One region of the Sphingopyxis sp. Root1497 genome, then DNA from elsewhere that is predicted to be linked to it. Evidence: predicted binding sites of a transcription regulator. Region 1 holds the regulator's gene; each other region holds the start of a gene.

Region 1 (5,476 bases):
GACGAAGCCGAGCTAAGCCGCGCGCTGACCGCGCTCCAGTCGCGCCTGATCGGCGTCAACAACCGTGATTTGCGGACGTTCGAGACCGACCTCGCGGTCACCGAACGCCTCGCGAAGCTGGTTCCGGCCGGCACCCTGCTCGTAGGCGAAAGCGGCATCGCCACCCACGCCGACTGCCAACGCCTCGCGGCCAGCGGCGTGAAGACCTTCCTCGTCGGTGAAAGCCTGATGCGACAGGCGGATGTGGCCGCGGCGACGAAAGCGTTGCTGGAGGGGTAGTGTCTGCTTTGGGGTGGGGAGCGGACATTCCGCCACGACCCGTTCCCCGGCGAAGGCCGGGGTCCAGAGCAGTATGACGCCCTGGACCCCGGCCTTCGCCGGGGATCAGCTCTTCTATGCCCCCTTCCGCCCGGAACCGGTTTTCGTAACCCGCAGCAGAACCAGCTCGCCCCCCATCACCGACCGGTATCCTATACGAACCGGTAATATCTCGCCGGTTACAGCAGGCGGTTACAAGAACCGGATCGACACCGGGAACCAGGGAAAGAAGGATGGCGGGAATCAATCGGCTATCATGGCTTTTGGCGCTGCCGATGGCCGCCCCGTTGCTGGGTCAGGCGGCATCGGCGCAGGAAAGTGGCTCGGCCCAAGCGGCCGAATGGCCGAAAACCATGTATCAATGTCGTCACCGCGCGCCCCTCGACGGCTTCGGCGGCACGCTCGAATTCGACACGCTGTACACTGAAGCGGGCGCGATCTTTTCCGAAAGCGGCCGATGGACGTCCGATTATCTACCCAGGCGCGCCCCGCCCCTCCCGGCCGGCCTGATGGCGGAACAGTCCATCATCCTCCCCGCCGGACAGCCAAGCGGCATGACGGTCATGATCGAATGGCCCGGCGGCAATGTCTGGGACAAGACGCCTACGCCCGATCCGTCTGCCAAAGCGATGATCCGCATCGTCAATATCGACGGCGTCGCCCGGTCGATGCGGAAAAAGGAGCGCTGGCACCAATCGGTCGTGGTCCGCAACAGCGAAGTCCTCCCCTACGCGAACGGCAATGACCGCATGCTTTTCCTCAGCCCGCTCGAACCCGCGCTGATCAGCAATTATGGCGATACCTCCAACATGGACCTGACGATGCCGGTCGCGAACCTCCTGGCTTGGGGCAGCGGGCTCGAAGCGCTGACGGTCTTCGATATATTCGTCGAACCCCGGAAATATGACCCGCATAGTTTTCCCAACGGACCCGCCGGACCGATGCGGGTCGTCGGCGAATATCACATCGACATGACCGCGCTCGCCGCAGGCTTCGACAAGATCCGTGCCGAGCACCGGTGGTGGCGCGCCGGCCTCGCCGATTTCAAGACGCGCTGCGAAGCGACGCAGGTGTCGGACCCATCGCTGGAAATCATCGTTACCTGACCGCCTGTCATTATCTCTCCTTGCCTTTCCTCCGCAGCGTTGCTTGGCTTCATCGCCATGACCCAACGCCCGACTCATCTCGACGAAAGCGGCGCCGCCCATATGGTCGACGTCGGCGCCAAGCCCGCAACCGCGCGCCGCGCCGTCGCCACCGGCCGCATCACCATGTCCCCTGCAGCGCTCGAAGCCATCCGCACCGGCAACGCGCCCAAGGGCGACGTCCTCTCGACCGCGCGCATCGCCGGGATCATGGGCGCCAAGCGCACCGCCGACCTCATCCCGCTCTGCCATCCTCTCGCGCTCACCAAGGTCGGCGTCGAGTTCGAATGGGAGGAAACCGGCATTTCGGTCACCGCGACCGCCGCGACCACGGGGCCGACGGGGGTCGAGATGGAGGCGCTCACCGCCGCCTCGGTCGCGCTGCTCACCCTCTACGACATGGCGAAGGCGCTCGACCGCGCGATGGTGCTCGGCGATATCCGCCTGCTCGAAAAGAGCGGCGGCCGCTCGGGCGACTGGCACGCCGAATGAGCAAGCTGCTCCCCGTCGAGGAGGCGCAGGCACGCCTGCTCGCGCTCCGCACGCCGCTTCCTCCAGAAAATATCGCCTTTTCCGAATCGCTTGGCCGATATCTTTCGCACGATATCATCGCATTGCGCGACCAGCCTGCGGCGCCGCTTTCGGCGATGGACGGTTATGCGATCCGTTTCGCCGACCTGCCGGGACCATGGACGATCATCGGCGAGGTCGCCGCAGGCTCCGCGCCCGTCCTGCCCCTCGGCGCGCGTCAGGCGATCCGCATCTTCACCGGCGCGATGGTCCCCCACGACGCCGACACGGTCATCCTGCAGGAAGATGTCGCCGCCGACGGCACGGTCCTGACGCTGACCGGCGATGGCCCGGAGGCCCAGGGCGCCCATATTCGCGACCGCGCCAGCGACTTCGCTACCGGCGCCACGCTCGTCGCCGCCGGAACCCGGCTCAACGCCGGTGCGATCGCCGCGGCGATCATGGGTGGCGACGCGCAGCTTGTGGTCGGCGCCCGCCCGCGTGTCGCGATCCTCACCACCGGCGACGAACTCGTCCAGCCGGGCCGTGCGCTCGCGCCCGGCCAGATCCCCGACAGCAACGGCACGATGCTCGCCGCGATGCTCGCCGCCGAGCCCGCCGTGGTCAGCATCCCGCTCCACATCCGCGACGACCGTGAAATTTTATCCAAGGTATTAAAAGACCTGGCGCGACGTCACGACGTCATCGTCACCGTCGGCGGCGCCTCGGTCGGCGATCACGACCATGTCCGCGGCGCGCTCGACGATGCCGGCGGGCGGCTCGATTTCTGGAAGATCGCGATGCGCCCCGGCAAGCCGCTGATCGCGGGCACGCTCGGCGACGCGCTGCTGCTTGGCCTGCCCGGCAACCCCTCGTCGGCCTTCGTTACTGCGACCCTGTTCCTGCTCCCCCTCGTCCGCCATCTCGCCGGCGCGCGAGCCCCGCTCCCGCAACTGCGCAGGGCCCCGCTCGCGGCCCCCCTCGGCCCCGGCGGCGCGCGACGCGACTATTTGCGCGGACGGATCGACGACGGCCTTCTCTCGCCCTTCGACGGACAGGACAGCGGCCGCACCTTTCCGCTCGCTGCGGCGAATGCGCTCGTCATCCGCGAGATCGGTGCGCCGTCCCGCGCGGCGGGCGACGCGGCGGATTATATCGACATCGCTTGACAAGTTCGCTTCTGTTCCATTATCGTTCTCCTTATGTCCGAAACCGGCATCATGGAGAACGCCCGATGTTGACCGCCAAGCAGCATGAACTGCTCCACTTCATCCAGCAAAAGCTCGACGCGAGCGGCATCTCGCCGTCGTTCGAGGAGATGAAGGAGGCGCTCGGGCTCAAGTCCAAATCGGGAATCCACCGCCTGATCAGCGCGCTCGAGGAGCGCGGCTTCCTCCGCCGCCTCCCCAACCGCGCCCGCGCGCTCGAGGTCGTCAAGCTTCCCGAGGGCGGCAAGGCGGCCGTCAGCACCGATCGCGACAATGTCGTGCCGCTGCGCAAGCCCGCCCCCGCGATGCGTCCGATCGCCGCGAACGACATCGTCGAGGTTCCGCTCCACGGCAAGATCGCCGCGGGTGTGCCGATCGAGGCGTTCGAAAATCATGACAATCTCGCGGTCCCCGCGGCGCTGCTCGGCTCAGGCGAACATTATGCGCTCGAAGTGTCGGGCGACTCGATGGTCGAGGCCGGCATCTTCGACGGCGATTATGCGCTGATCCAGAAGGTCAGCACCGCGCGCGAGGGCGATATCGTCGTCGCGCTCGTCGACGGGCAGGATGCGACGCTCAAATATTTCCGCCGCGAGGGCAAGATGATCCGTCTCGATCCCGCGAACAGTGCCTATGAGCCGCAGCGCTACGCCGCCGAGCGCGTCATCGTGCAAGGGAAGTTGTCGGGACTGCTTCGTCGTTACCACTGACCTGCGGCGGGCGGCGCCACATATGCTCGTCGCCCGCGCCTAACGCCGTCACCGCGCGCGGCCGCTCACCGAGGTAAAGCGCCAGCCCGCCGGTCTGCGGCAGCGTATCGCGATCGATCGTCAGCCAGCGGCCGGCGCATTCGCGCGGCAACCAGCGTTCGCTGATCACCACATCGGCGGCGGCGCACGCCGCCGCCATGTCCGCCCCCTCGATCCGGTCGCGCCCGCGCGCCGCGAGGATGGTGCGGCCATCCTGCGTCCAGCGACAGAAATCGCGGTTGCAGGCGACATGATCGAGGTCGGTGAGCGCGGCGAGCGGCGCATCGATCCCCGCCGCCTCGGCCACCGCGTCGCGCACATAATCCCCCGCCCGCTCACGCAGCAACGCATAGCTGCCGTCGGGTTGCGCCGCGGCGATATGCTTGCCGTCGCCGGTAATCAGCACATCGGGCCGCGGCTGGGCGAGCAGGACGGCCATGCCGAGGACCAGCGGAACCGCCCCCGCCCAGCGCCAGCGCGTCCGCCACAGCAGCAGCCATATCCCGCCGAAGATCGCGAGTCCGAAACCCCAGGGCGGAAACACCGGCAGCGTCGCCACCGCGCCGGGCGCCTCGGCGACGCTGTGCGCGAGCCAGATCAGTCCGTTCAGCGCCTGCTCGGCGACCCACCAGAAGGGCGCACCGAGCCCGACGCTGTCGAACAGCAAAGCCAGCGCCTCGGCGGGCATGATGACAAAGGTCGTCAGCGGGATCGCGACGACATTGGCGAGCGCGCCATAGAGCCCCGCCTTGTGGAAATGGAACAGCGCAATCGGCGCGAGCGCGACCTCGACCGCGAGCCCGGTGATCACCAGTCCCGCGACCCCGCGTCCCAGGCGAAACACCCATGGCTCCTCGCGCCGCGCCATGAACCGCTGCATCGCGCGGCTTTCGTGCAGCGCGACGATCGCGGTGATCGCCGCGAAACTCAGCTGGAAACTCGGCCCCGCCAGCGACTCGGGACGCCAGATCAGCACGATCAGCGCGCCCGCCGCGACCAGCCGCAGCGTCAGCGCCTCGCGCCCGAGCAGGAACGCGATCAGCACCAGCAGCGCGGCGATGAACGAGCGCAAGGTCGGCACCTCGGCCCCCGCGAGCAGCGTATATCCCCCGCCAGCGAGTGCCGCGACCGCCGCCGCCAGCGGCAGCACATAGCCCGCCAGCGCCAGCCGCCGACTGAGCGCGAGCAGGCTCATCGCGATCAGCATCGCAAAGGTCACCACCGCGGTCACATGCAGTCCGCTGATCGACAGCAGATGCGCCAGCCCGCTCCGCCGCATCGCCTCCTCGTCGGCCTCGCTGATCGCGCCGCGATCGCCCGCGACGAGCGCGGCGGCGATCCCCCCCGCCGATCCGTCGATCTGCCCGTGGATATGATCGCTCAGCCGCGCCCGCAGCGTCTGCACGCCGTCCCCCGCGCCCGGCGCCCGCCCGATGTCGCCGAGCACCGTACCGACCGCGCCGATCCGGTCGAACCAGGCGCGCTGCGCGAAATCATAGCCGCCGGGCAGGCTCGCGGTCGGCGGCGGCATCAGCCGCGCGCGCAG
Region 2 (5,476 bases), on a different contig from region 1:
CCGCGCGGTGGACGACGACATAGCCGCAATCCATCGTACCGTCGGCGCGGTCGCCGCGAAAATCGAAGGCGGCGTAGAGCCCCGGCGGCTGTCCCGCCGGATCCTGATACCAGCTCAACCGCAGGACGCGGATGATGCCGTCGGCCCAAAGCGTCTCGCGCTTGCGCAAATTGGTTTCCCATTCGAGCCGCGGGTTCGACGCCTGAAACGACAGCCGCAACATCGCATAGGCCGACGCAAAATCGCGCCGCGCGAGCGCCATCGTATAGGATGCGACACGGCCCATCGCGTCACTCTCGTCGGCGGCGTCCGGCACGAAGCTTGCGCCTTCGGGGGCGTTGACGACGCGCTCGACCTCGGGACCGAGCAGCGGCGATTGCGCCGCCGCCGGAACCGCGAGGCCGAACAGGACGGCGGTGGCAATAATGCGCAGGCGGTCAGAAGACAAAATAAGCCCCGCCCTTCGCACGCGCCGCCTGCCACGTCGGGCGTGCGTGCATCGCGGCCACGAATGCCGCCAGCTTGGGATATCGGTCGGCGCCGCCCATCGCGGCAACCTCAGCCGGGAAGCTGAGCATGATGTCGGCCGCCGACAGCCCGTCGCCGATGAAATGGCCGGCGTCGTTCACTTCATTGTCGAGATAGCGGAAATGCGCGTCGAGTTGCTCATCGATCCGCGGCTTCACCGGCGCCGCGGCGTCGCCGAGCCGGCCAAGGTAGATGTTGAGCAGGATCGGGGTCATCGCCGATCCTTCGGCGAAGTGGATGAGTTCGAGGTGGCGGACATGGTCGTCGGTGCCGCGCGCTGGAACGAGCGCCTCACCGCCATAATTGTCGCACAGATATTCGGCGATCGCGCCCGATTCCTGGATCACCCGCCCCGCATCTTCAAGCAACGGCGATTTGCCGAGGGGATGAATGGCCTTCAATTCGGGCGGCGCGAGGTTGGTCACCGCGTCGCGCTGGTAATGCTTGATTTCATAGGGCGCACCCAGTTCCTCGAGCAGCCACAGGATGCGCTGCGAGCGGCTGTTGTTCAGGTGGTGGACGATCAGGCTCATGTCGCTCTCCTCTTATGGTGTGTAGGTCCCGTTGCGATCAATCAGCGCCGCGATCTCGCGCACCAGCTTGGCGCCGAGGATCGCGGTGAGCTCGCCGGTATCGCGGCCGGGATGATGTTCGACGATATCGGCGCCGATAATCGGCGCGGTCTGTTTGTGCAGGACGGCGAGCAGTTCGCGCACCGTCAGTCCGCCAGGCTCGGGATGCGCGACGCCGGGCGCCGCCGACGGGTCGATGCCGTCCATGTCGATCGAGATGTAGAGCGGGCCTTCGAGTACCGGCACCGCGTCGGGGGTGAAACCTGCCATCGGCACGATCTCGACCCCGAAGCGGTCGGCCTGCTCGCGGCAGTGTCGGTTCAGCGTGCGGATGCCGACCTGCACCAGCCGCGCGGCATGGCCGCCATCGTAGATGCGGGCGAAGGGCGAGGCGTGGCTGCGCGGATTGCCCTCGAAATCGTCGTAGAGGTCGGGATGTGCGTCGATATGGAGGATGTTGACCGGCCCGAAGCAAGCGGCCGCCGCCTCGACGAGCGGGAACGTCACGGCATGATCGCCGCCGAGGGCGAGTGGAATTTCACCATCTTCGCGCACAAGCGCGACGTGGCGGCGGATCATCGCGTCGTCGCGCGCGGTGTCCTCGGTCAGCGCGAGGTCGCCGTCGTCGGCGAAGGCGATGTCGGTGCCGAGTTCGGGGCCGAGTTCGCTCGCCATATTGCCGCGCTCGCTCCAGAGCTGGGCGCGGATCGCGGCGGGCCCGGCGGCGGCGCCGCGTTCGAAGCTGCTGTTGACGTCGGTGGGCAGGCCAAAGAGGCGGATCGCGGGCATGGCGTGCTTGTAGCCGCTCGAAGGGGCCGCGCAAGGCCAACGGCGGGCGGGCCGGTCCGCGAGAGGGTTGCGAACCTGAGGGGCAAGGAACCCGCCGCCGTTGGACGGCCGGTCCGCAGGAACGGACCGACCGGATTCCTATCAGTCGTCGGTGTCGTCGTCGGGGCCGACCATCATTTCCTCGGCGACCTGGTCTGTCTTGCCGCGGATCGCGGTTTCCAGCCGTTCCATCAGTTCGGGGTTATCCTTGAGGAAGGTTTTGGAATTCTCACGGCCCTGTCCGATGCGGATCGAATCATAGCTGAACCAGGCGCCCGATTTCTCGACGATGCCCGCCTTGACGCCGAGATCGAGAATCTCGCCGATCTTGGAGATGCCCTGGCCATACATGATGTCGAATTCGACCTGCTTGAACGGCGGTGCGACCTTGTTCTTGACGACCTTGACGCGGGTCGTGTTGCCGACGATCTCGTCGCCATTCTTGATCTGGCCGGTGCGGCGGATGTCGAGGCGAACCGAAGCGTAGAATTTCAGCGCGTTGCCGCCCGTCGTTGTCTCGGGGTTGCCGTACATCACGCCGATCTTCATGCGCAGCTGGTTGATGAAGATCACCATGCAGCGCGAGCGGCTGATCGAGCCGGTGAGCTTGCGCAGCGACTGCGACATCAAGCGCGCCTGCAGGCCGACATGGCTGTCGCCCATCTCGCCCTCGATTTCGGCACGCGGAACGAGCGCGGCGACCGAGTCGACGACGAGCACGTCGATCGCGTTCGAGCGCACCAGCGTGTCGACGATTTCGAGCGCCTGTTCGCCAGTGTCGGGCTGCGACACGATCAGTTCGTCGATATTGACGCCAAGCTTCCTGGCGTAGACCGGGTCGAGCGCATGTTCGGCGTCGACGAAAGCGACGGTGCCGCCGCCCTTCTGCGCCTCGGCAAGGACGTGGAGCGCGAGGGTGGTCTTGCCCGAGCTTTCGGGGCCGTAGATTTCGATGACGCGCCCGCGCGGCAGGCCGCCGACGCCGAGGGCGATGTCGAGTCCGAGCGATCCGGTCGAAATCGCTTCGACCTGCATCGTCTCCTTCGAACCCAATTTCATCACCGAGCCCTTGCCGAAGGCGCGATCGATTTGTGCCAAGGCGGCGTCGAGCGCCTTCTGCCTGTCCGTGCTGTTCACTGATTTCCCCGATTCGACGAGTGACAATTGACCGGCCATGACCGTCCCTTTCCTGCTCTATCGCGAAGGCAGAAGCATCGCAACGCCGGACCTGTGTACGGCATTTGTTCTCAAGGAACAAGGGTAGAACAAAATTTATTGCGACGGCGAAAACCGCACGCTTATCCGTCGAAAAATTCGTTGAGAACGGTTTCGATTTCGCTGAGCCGGAACGGCTTCGATACCAGCTTGCGGTGGGCGTGCGCCGGCGGAATCGCGTCGCCACCACCCGACGTGAAGGCGAAGGGAATATCCTTCGCCGCGAGCGCATCGGCGACCGGCCAGCCCTTCGCCTCGCCGAGATTGATGTCGACCAGCGCCGCGTCGACCGGCTGCGCCGCGATGATCGCCAGAGCATCCTCGACGCTCGCCGCCTGTGCGGGTTCGGGGAAGCCCAGCGCGTCGAACATGTCGACCAGCATCATGCCGATCAGCACATCGTCCTCGACGAGCAGGATGTTGCGATTCGCCGTCATCAGCCGGCCCGCTGCGCCGCGGCGTCGAGCGCCGCCGAGGTCGCCTCGGTCAATTGCGCGACCGAAAAGGGCTTGGGAAGGAAGGACACATGATCAATATCGATCGACTGGCGCAATTGTTCCTCGGCATAGCCCGACATGAACAAAACGGGCAGGTCGGGACGCTTGGCGCGCAACGCGCGGACCATCGCCGGCCCGTCCATCGTCGGCATCATCACGTCGGTCAGGATCAGGTCGACCTTGTCCATCTGGCCGAAGCGTTCGAGCCCTTCCTCGCCCTGCGACGCGGTGACGACGGTGTAGCCGGCGCGGGTCAGCGCCCGCTCGGCGACCGCACGCACCATATCCTCGTCCTCGACGAGAAGGATCGTGCCGGTGCCCCACTGGCTCTTCTTGGGTTTGGGGGGCGGCGGCGCGGCGGCGGGAGCATCCTTGTCGGCGCGATGGACCGGCAGGTAGATGGTGAAGCTCGCGCCCTCGCCCGGCTTGCTGTCGGCGAAGATGAAGCCCGCCGACTGCTTGATGATGCCATAGACGGTCGAGAGGCCGAGTCCGGTTCCCTTGCCGACATCCTTGGTGGTGAAAAAGGGCTCGAAAATCTTGGGCAGCACGTCGGCGGGAATGCCGCCGCCGGTGTCGCTGACCTTGAGCGCGCTATAATCGGCGGGCGGCATCACGTCGCTGCCCATCGCGCGCACCTCGGCGGCGGTGACCGGATAGGTCTCCATCGTCAGCGTGCCCTGCCCCGCCATCGCATCGCGCGCATTGACCGCAAGGTTGATGATAACCTGTTCGAGTTGCCCCGGGTCGGCACGCACCGCGCCCAGTCCGCGCCCGTGGCGCACCGACAATTGCACCGTCTCACCGATCAGGCGTTTCAGGAGGTGCGACACCTCCGAAATCACGTCGGGCAATTGCAGGATCTGCGGACGCAGTGTCTGTTGCCGCGAGAAAGCGAGCAATTGCCGCGTCAGGCTGGCGGCGCGATTGGCGTTGCTGCGAATCTGCTGAATATCGTCATAATCGCTGTCGCCGGGCGTATGCCGCATGAGCATCAGGTCGCAGCTGCCGAGCACTGCGGTCAATATGTTGTTGAAATCATGCGCAACGCCGCCCGCGAGCTGGCCGACCGCCTGCATCTTCGACGCCTGCGCGACCTGGCGCTTGAGGCGCGATTCTTCGCTCGAATCCTTGAGGCTCAGCAGCACCGCCGCCTCGCCGAGCCCACGCACCCCGACGACGCGCATCGACACCGGCTCGTCGCCCTGCCCGGCGAGCCGGATCGACAGGTCGCCGCCGACCTGTTGCCCGCTGCTGTGGCGACGAATCATGTCGGCGAGCGGGCCCTTGTCCTCGCTGACGACGATATCGCCGGGGTAGCGCGGCATCTTGCTCTCGGACAATCCAGCGGCGCGCACGAAAGCGCGGTTCATATAGAGGAAGCGCCCGTCGCGATCGACCATCGCGAGCCCGAAGGGCAGCAGCGACAGCAAGGTCTCGACATAAGTTTGCGCGGTGCCGCGATCGGCCGCGCCGACCTCCTCGTCGATCAGCGCCAGCAGCATCGGACCATGGCTGTCGGCGGGAATCAACGGGATCTGGAGCAGGCGGACCGGCGTCGCACGTTCGCCCTCGCGCCCGAAATAGAGCGTCCCGGCATCGTCGAGCCGGAGCAGCGGCGCGACGTCGCGGCCCGCATAATGGGTCGCGTCGCTCTCCCCCAGCGCGCGCAGCAGGAAGGCGTGATTGGCAACGCGCAGTCGCCCCTCGGCGTTGACCAGCGCCGCCATGATCCCCGCCTGGCCGAGCGTGCGGCCCGCCGGGCCGTCGAGATGACGGCTGATTTCGGAGACGAGATCGAGCCGTTCGACCGCCGAAAAACGCCACACCAGATAA
Region 3 (5,476 bases), on a different contig from region 1:
AGCGAGGCACGGAGGCCGGCCTGCCCATCGGCGGGTGTGAGATACGCCAGCCGCTCGTTCGCGCGGCAGCGCCGGATCAGCAGACGATAGCGCCGTCCGCCGGCGAGCAGGACGATATGCCAGTCGCGGTACGAGAGCAGCTCGGCGGCAATCTCGGGTCCGCCGACGATCTCGGCGAGGCGCAGCGCGGCAAAGCCCTTGGGCGCCGGCCGTGCGATCGTGACGAAGGCGCAGGCCTGCGGCCGCCACAGGGCGGGTGCGGCCGCGGCGGGAAGATCAGGATCGAAGGCGAAAGACCAACCCCCAGCGGCTGGCAAGCCGCCGAAAGAGTCGCGCGCGGTCGGCGCCCGGCGCCGCCGCGGCGGCGGCATAGCTGCTGCGATAGGCGGGGCTTCGCCGCAGGAATTCCTGCGCGAAGTCCGCACGATCATATCGCTCGAATATTTTCGGAAAATATGGCGACTGCCATCCGACTGCCTGATCCATTCGCACCTCCGACCCGTTTGAGGAGAATAAACCGCCGCTTTCGGCCGGTTTTGGCCCGCCAATGGCGGCGTGGTTACCGGCGCATACATCATGGGCTTAGCGCAAAAATGTCCGAGCTACGCACGCTAAAGCCCTCAATCTGGATGTAACATCGCCCGGCCGAAGCCGGGCGATGGTGCGGCATTAATTGTCGCCGCGGCGGGACTGACGGCTCCAGACCAGGTCATATTCGCCCTCTTCGCCAGCGAAGAGCTGCGCGAAGATCGGGGCGATGAAGCTCGGGTCGTCGAGCTTGACCGAAAGATAGGGACGCTTGTCCTGGCTCGTCTTCGCCCAGGCTGCACCGACCTCGGCGTCGCCGACGAAGACGCGGTGGCTCGGGGCGTTGCCGCTGTGGTTCTGCTCGGGGGTGATGCGGACCGATCTGGCCTGCACCGAAAGCGTGACGATCTCGCCCTGATATTCACCCGAGGCGAGTTTGAAGCTGCCGATCTTGCTCATGACGATGTCCTTTGCTGCATGTCGGGCCGCACCAGCGCGGCCTCGATGCGCATCGACCGCCGGCAAGGGAGCGCGCCGCAGCCGCCAGGCCCGAAGCGAAGCGGAGGACGGCGGGCAAAGAGTTTCTTGGCTCGCGAGGAACGGCGGAACGCCGGGGGAAGAAAGTCGCGGGCCCGCCGTTGCGGCCAGCGATCCAGCGTCAGCGTCTTGCCGGCAGATGGCGCAGATCGGAGGCCGGGCTGGTGCGGTGATGCTGCGAGGCTTCGACGCGAGTTCGGGTATTTGAGCGGACCCGGTTTGATTCATGAAATCAGGCTCAAGTCGTGCCGATCGCTCCGTCGCGCGTGCGATGCCTCCCAGCTGTCCCGAGCCCCCGCCAGGCTGCAACGGCTGCCGCGAGAGCGCCTGCAAATCCGAGCACCTCAAGCGCATATCCTCCGCCGATCGCGAGCCCGGCCAGCCCCTTCGCGGCCTGATAACCGGCAAAGCCGGCGGGACCGGCAAATGCTCCCGCGACGATCGCGCGATAGTAGGGCGGCAGGACAGCGCAAAGTGCGCGTCCGGCAACGAGAATGAGAGCTCCCACCAGCAATCCCGCCGCGATCGAGGCCGGATAGCCGAAGTCGCGGCCGATGAGGTAAATCGAAATGCCGATGCCGGCGTAAAGCGGAAGCGCCACCGCAGCGAGGCGAAACATCAGCATGGCGATATAGATGGCGGCCGCGCCGCCGAGGAGGAGAATGAAGGTCACGGGCGTCCTCCTGTCGGACGCGCTCTCCACCACCACCACAGCGCAATCTGCCTGGCGGGCATAGCGAAATCGCCCCGAAGGTGAAACCGGAACCGGGTCCACCTTGGAGCGAAATCTTGCGCGATGTCAGCGATTGAACGGGTCATATTCGCAGACGATGCAAGCGGGATCGCCGTCGAACTCGTCGAGCGGCATGACCGAATATCCAGCCGATGTTTCAATCAGGACGATGATGGTCATCATCGTGCGGGCAAGGTTCCAGCCAAGCGATTGGGCGGTGGAAAGCGACATATCGGGGCTCCTGCATCGGGAGCGGGACCATTCCCGCTCGACAGTCGCCCCGCCGGACGGGGACAGGCCGCAGTCACCGCGGCAAAGCCGCGGCCCAAGCTTGCGCCGGGACCCTGAAAGGGTTGACTGTAGGAGGCCGGGCCTCGGCCAAGGGAATAGCGGCAATCGAGAGCGGGACTGGTGCCGCGGCGGCAGTAGCCGTGCCATGCCCCTCCTCCCGGTTGCCGTTGAAATATGGCGATGGCTGCCCGATGATGAGGCGGACCGATGTTGCCGCACAGGCTTGTTTCGCTCCGCTCGACTGAAAAGGCCGACCCGATGGATGACAATTTGCGCCAGGCGCTCAGCTCGCTCGTCCGCATCCGCGACGAAGGCAACCTGGTCCACCGCGCCAGCGACGAAGGCGGCTATATGTCGCAGGAGCTGGAAGGTATTCTCGACGCGATAGAGGCCGCGCCCGACAAAGCGTGATGCGAACATGCGAATGCGGCCCCGCCCGAAGGCGGGGCCGCGATGCTGTCCGGTCAGTTGCCGGGGGCGTTCCAGATCAGCACCTTCTTCGAGGGATCGTCGCCCGGCGCGTTCGCGACGTTGCAGAAGATCTCGCCGAGTTCGGGGGCGGAGAGCGACACCGAGATATATTCGGCGCCGGTCGAGCGTGCGGTCTTCACCCAGCCGCCGCCGAGTTCGAATCCGTTCCGCCGGCTGACGACGCGAAAATCGGGCTCGCTTTCCTTCATCTTGCGGCCGTTCGGGACGATTGCGATCGGCACGGTGACCATCAGGGTCGCGAGCGTGCCTTCATAGCTGCCGTCATCCTTGAGGGTCAGATTTCCGATGGTGGTACCCATGTTCAGTCTCCTTTGATGCTCGGGGACCATCCCCGATGGCGCCAGAAGGAGGGGCCGTGAGCCGCCGTCACCGAGCGCATGCGAGGGCGAACCCCTGCCAAGGGGTTGACGGCATTAGGCGAGCCGAGCCCCGCAATCAGGCAGCCAATGAGGGAAAGGTCCCATGCAACGGGAGCCGATGGGTTTCAGCGGAAATCATGGCTCGGGATGCGATAGCCGGGCTCACGGCTGCCCGGCCCACCCCCGCTCCACGCCCGGTCCCCCCGGGTCCCGGCGCGATGCCCCGCCCTTCAACACGCCGCACCGCCGACTCGTATCTCCGCCCGGCGGCAAACCCCCGGCACCCTCGCTTTCCGGCTTTTCATCCACAGCGATGATACCGCTTCGCCGCAGCGCGCCTTGACGAAGAGCAGGCAATGAGAACAAAGAAGGAACATAAGACCAGCCTGCCGAGTTATCCGCACCTATGCGCCAGTCCGCCGTCCTTGAAGAAATTCGTGCCAAAATCGCGCAAATCGAAGGCGTTGGCGCGCGCCATGACGTCATCCCGTTCGGCATCGAGGATTTCGACTCGCGAATTCCCGCGCGCGGAATCGCCATGGGCGCGCTCCACGAACTCGCCGGCAGCCCCGAACTGGCGGACGATGCGAGCGCCACGATCTTCCTTGCCGGTATCCTCGCCAGGAGCGACGGTCCGGTTTTCTGGTGCCTGCGCTGGCGTGATCTCTTCGCCCCCGCGCTCTATCTAGCCGGACTGCATCCCGACCGGCTGATTCATGTCGAAGCGGGTAGCGACACCAACGTCCTCCTCGCGATGGAGGAGTGCCTCCGCCATCCGGGACTCGCTGGGGTCGTCGGCGAGGTGAAGAAATACAGCACAACCGCTTCGAAGCGGCTGCAGCTTGCCGCCGAAGCCTCGGGCGTCCCCGCCTTCATCTTCCGCCGCGCCTGCAAGGCCGGCGAGCCTGCCGAAGGCAGCGCCGCCGTGACCCGCTGGCGTATTACCGCAAGTCCGACCGAGGATCTCGGCATCCCCGCGATCGGACGCGCGCGCTGGCGCGTCGCGCTCGAGCGCGCGCGCGGCGGCAATCCGCACAACTGGATCGTGGAGGGCTGCGATGCGACGGGTCGTATCGCTCTTCCTGCCGCACTGGTCGACCGACCGGCTGCGCAGGAAGATGCGCAAGCTGCAGCCTGACGGCAGCGCCCCGCCCCGCCCGCTCGTCACCGCGATCCCCGACCATGGCCGGCGTATCGTCGCGGCGACGTGCCGGGAGGCGCAGATGCTTGGCATCCAGACGGGCATGACGATCACGAAAGCGCGGGCTTTCGCGCCCGAGCTCGATGTCGTCGACGGCGAGCCCGAAGCCGATCTCGACGGGCTGCGGCGCCTCGCCCTCTGGGCAGGCGAGCGTTATTCGCCGATTGTCGCGCCCGATCCGCCCGACGGGCTCTGGCTCGACATTACCGGCTGCGCGGCTATCTTCAGCAGCGAGCGAGCCTTGCTCAAGGATCTTCACCGCCGCGTCGCAGCCTTCGGTCTCAGCCTGCAAATTGCGGTCGCGGACACGGCCGGCTGCGCGCATGCGACCGCCCGCCATGTCCCCGCCGGGCGGCCCGTCACGGTTGAACCCGGAGCGCATCGCAAGGCGATCGCGCTCCTTCCCGTCGCAGCGCTCCGCCTGCCGTCCGCCGATGTCGAAGGCCTGCGCAAACTCGGCTTCGAGCGGATCGAGCAGCTGATCGGAAGTCCCCGCGGTCCGCTCGCTAAACGGTTCGGACGCGAACTGCATCGCCGCCTCGACCAGGCACTCGGCACGCTCCCAGAGCCCATCGAACCGATCTTCCCCGAAGTGCTGCCGCAAGCCAGGCGCGGCTTCATGGAGCCGCTCGCGACGGCGGATGCCTTGGCGCAGGTGATCGGCGACCTTGCGCACGATATCGCAGGCCAGCTCAACCGCGCCGGAACGGGCGCGCGGCGCCTCGACTGCTATTTCCACCGCGTCGATGGGCAGACGCAGGCCATCCGTATCGGAACCGCCTCGCCTTCGCGCGATCCCAGGCATCTTGCGAAACTGCTCGCCGCGCGGATCGAGAGCGTCGATCCCGGTCTCGGGATCGAGGCGATGACGCTCATCGCGGCGCTCGCGGAGCGGCAGCAAGGGAGCCAGGCCGACGCGCTCGAAAATATCGGACGCCGCGGACCCGATCTTCCCGCCTTAGTCGACACGCTCGCCAACCGCTTCGGGCAGCGCGCGCTCCAGCGCGCGGCGCCGCGACCGAGCGCGATGCCCGAGCGCTCGGTCGCCGCCCTCCCCGCGCTCGCGCCCGAGACAGGCGAGAGCTGGAGCGACTGGCCGCGCCCGTCGCGTATGCTCGCGCGGCCCGAACCGGTCGATGTCGTCGCCTTGCTTCCCGATGATGCGCCGCGCCTCTTCATCTGGCGCCGCAAACGCTACCGGGTCACGCAGGGCGACGGACCCGAACGACTGCAGGGCGAATGGTGGCGCGAGGGCGGGATTGAAGGCGAAACCCATCTCACCGTCCGCGACTATTATCAGGTCGAGACCGAGACGGGCGGCCGTTACTGGCTCTT

The links. Region 1 encodes LexA, which represses DNA repair genes until DNA is damaged. Its sites were predicted from a motif close to GTTCCNCNCTTGTTCT; they were not measured.
Region 2: a site for LexA is predicted at 3,180-3,195, ahead of recA (recombinase RecA). Genes of this name have one in related genera too.
Region 3: a site for LexA is predicted at 3,300-3,315, ahead of ASD67_RS18380 (ImuA family protein). Genes of this name have one in related genera too.

The regions. Positions count from the first base shown of each region.
Region 1 is NZ_LMGF01000004.1:313,400-318,875, forward strand. Features, by position in the region: gene trpC (indole-3-glycerol phosphate synthase TrpC) at 1-279, shown strand, start outside; gene ASD67_RS13040 (hypothetical protein) at 552-1,424, shown strand; gene moaC (cyclic pyranopterin monophosphate synthase MoaC) at 1,482-1,955, shown strand; gene ASD67_RS13050 (molybdopterin molybdotransferase MoeA) at 1,952-3,142, shown strand; gene lexA (transcriptional repressor LexA) at 3,208-3,891, shown strand; gene ASD67_RS13060 (ComEC/Rec2 family competence protein) at 3,845-5,476, opposite strand, start outside.
Region 2 is NZ_LMGF01000005.1:416,160-421,635, reverse strand. Features, by position in the region: gene ASD67_RS16475 (hypothetical protein) at 1-448, opposite strand, end outside; gene ASD67_RS16470 (glutathione S-transferase family protein) at 438-1,061, opposite strand; gene speB (agmatinase) at 1,074-1,889, opposite strand; gene recA (recombinase RecA) at 2,031-3,104, opposite strand; gene ASD67_RS16455 (response regulator) at 3,227-3,580, opposite strand; gene ASD67_RS16450 (hybrid sensor histidine kinase/response regulator) at 3,580-5,476, opposite strand, start outside.
Region 3 is NZ_LMGF01000005.1:813,686-819,161, reverse strand. Features, by position in the region: gene ASD67_RS18400 (DNA -binding domain-containing protein) at 1-317, opposite strand, end outside; gene ASD67_RS23810 (transcriptional regulator domain-containing protein) at 277-486, opposite strand; gene ASD67_RS18395 (DUF736 domain-containing protein) at 670-987, opposite strand; gene ASD67_RS18390 (hypothetical protein) at 1,304-1,738, opposite strand; gene ASD67_RS23525 (hypothetical protein) at 1,865-2,029, opposite strand; gene ASD67_RS23200 (hypothetical protein) at 2,348-2,500, shown strand; gene ASD67_RS18385 (DUF736 domain-containing protein) at 2,554-2,880, opposite strand; gene ASD67_RS18380 (ImuA family protein) at 3,347-4,078, shown strand; gene ASD67_RS18375 (DUF6504 family protein) at 3,999-5,476, shown strand, end outside.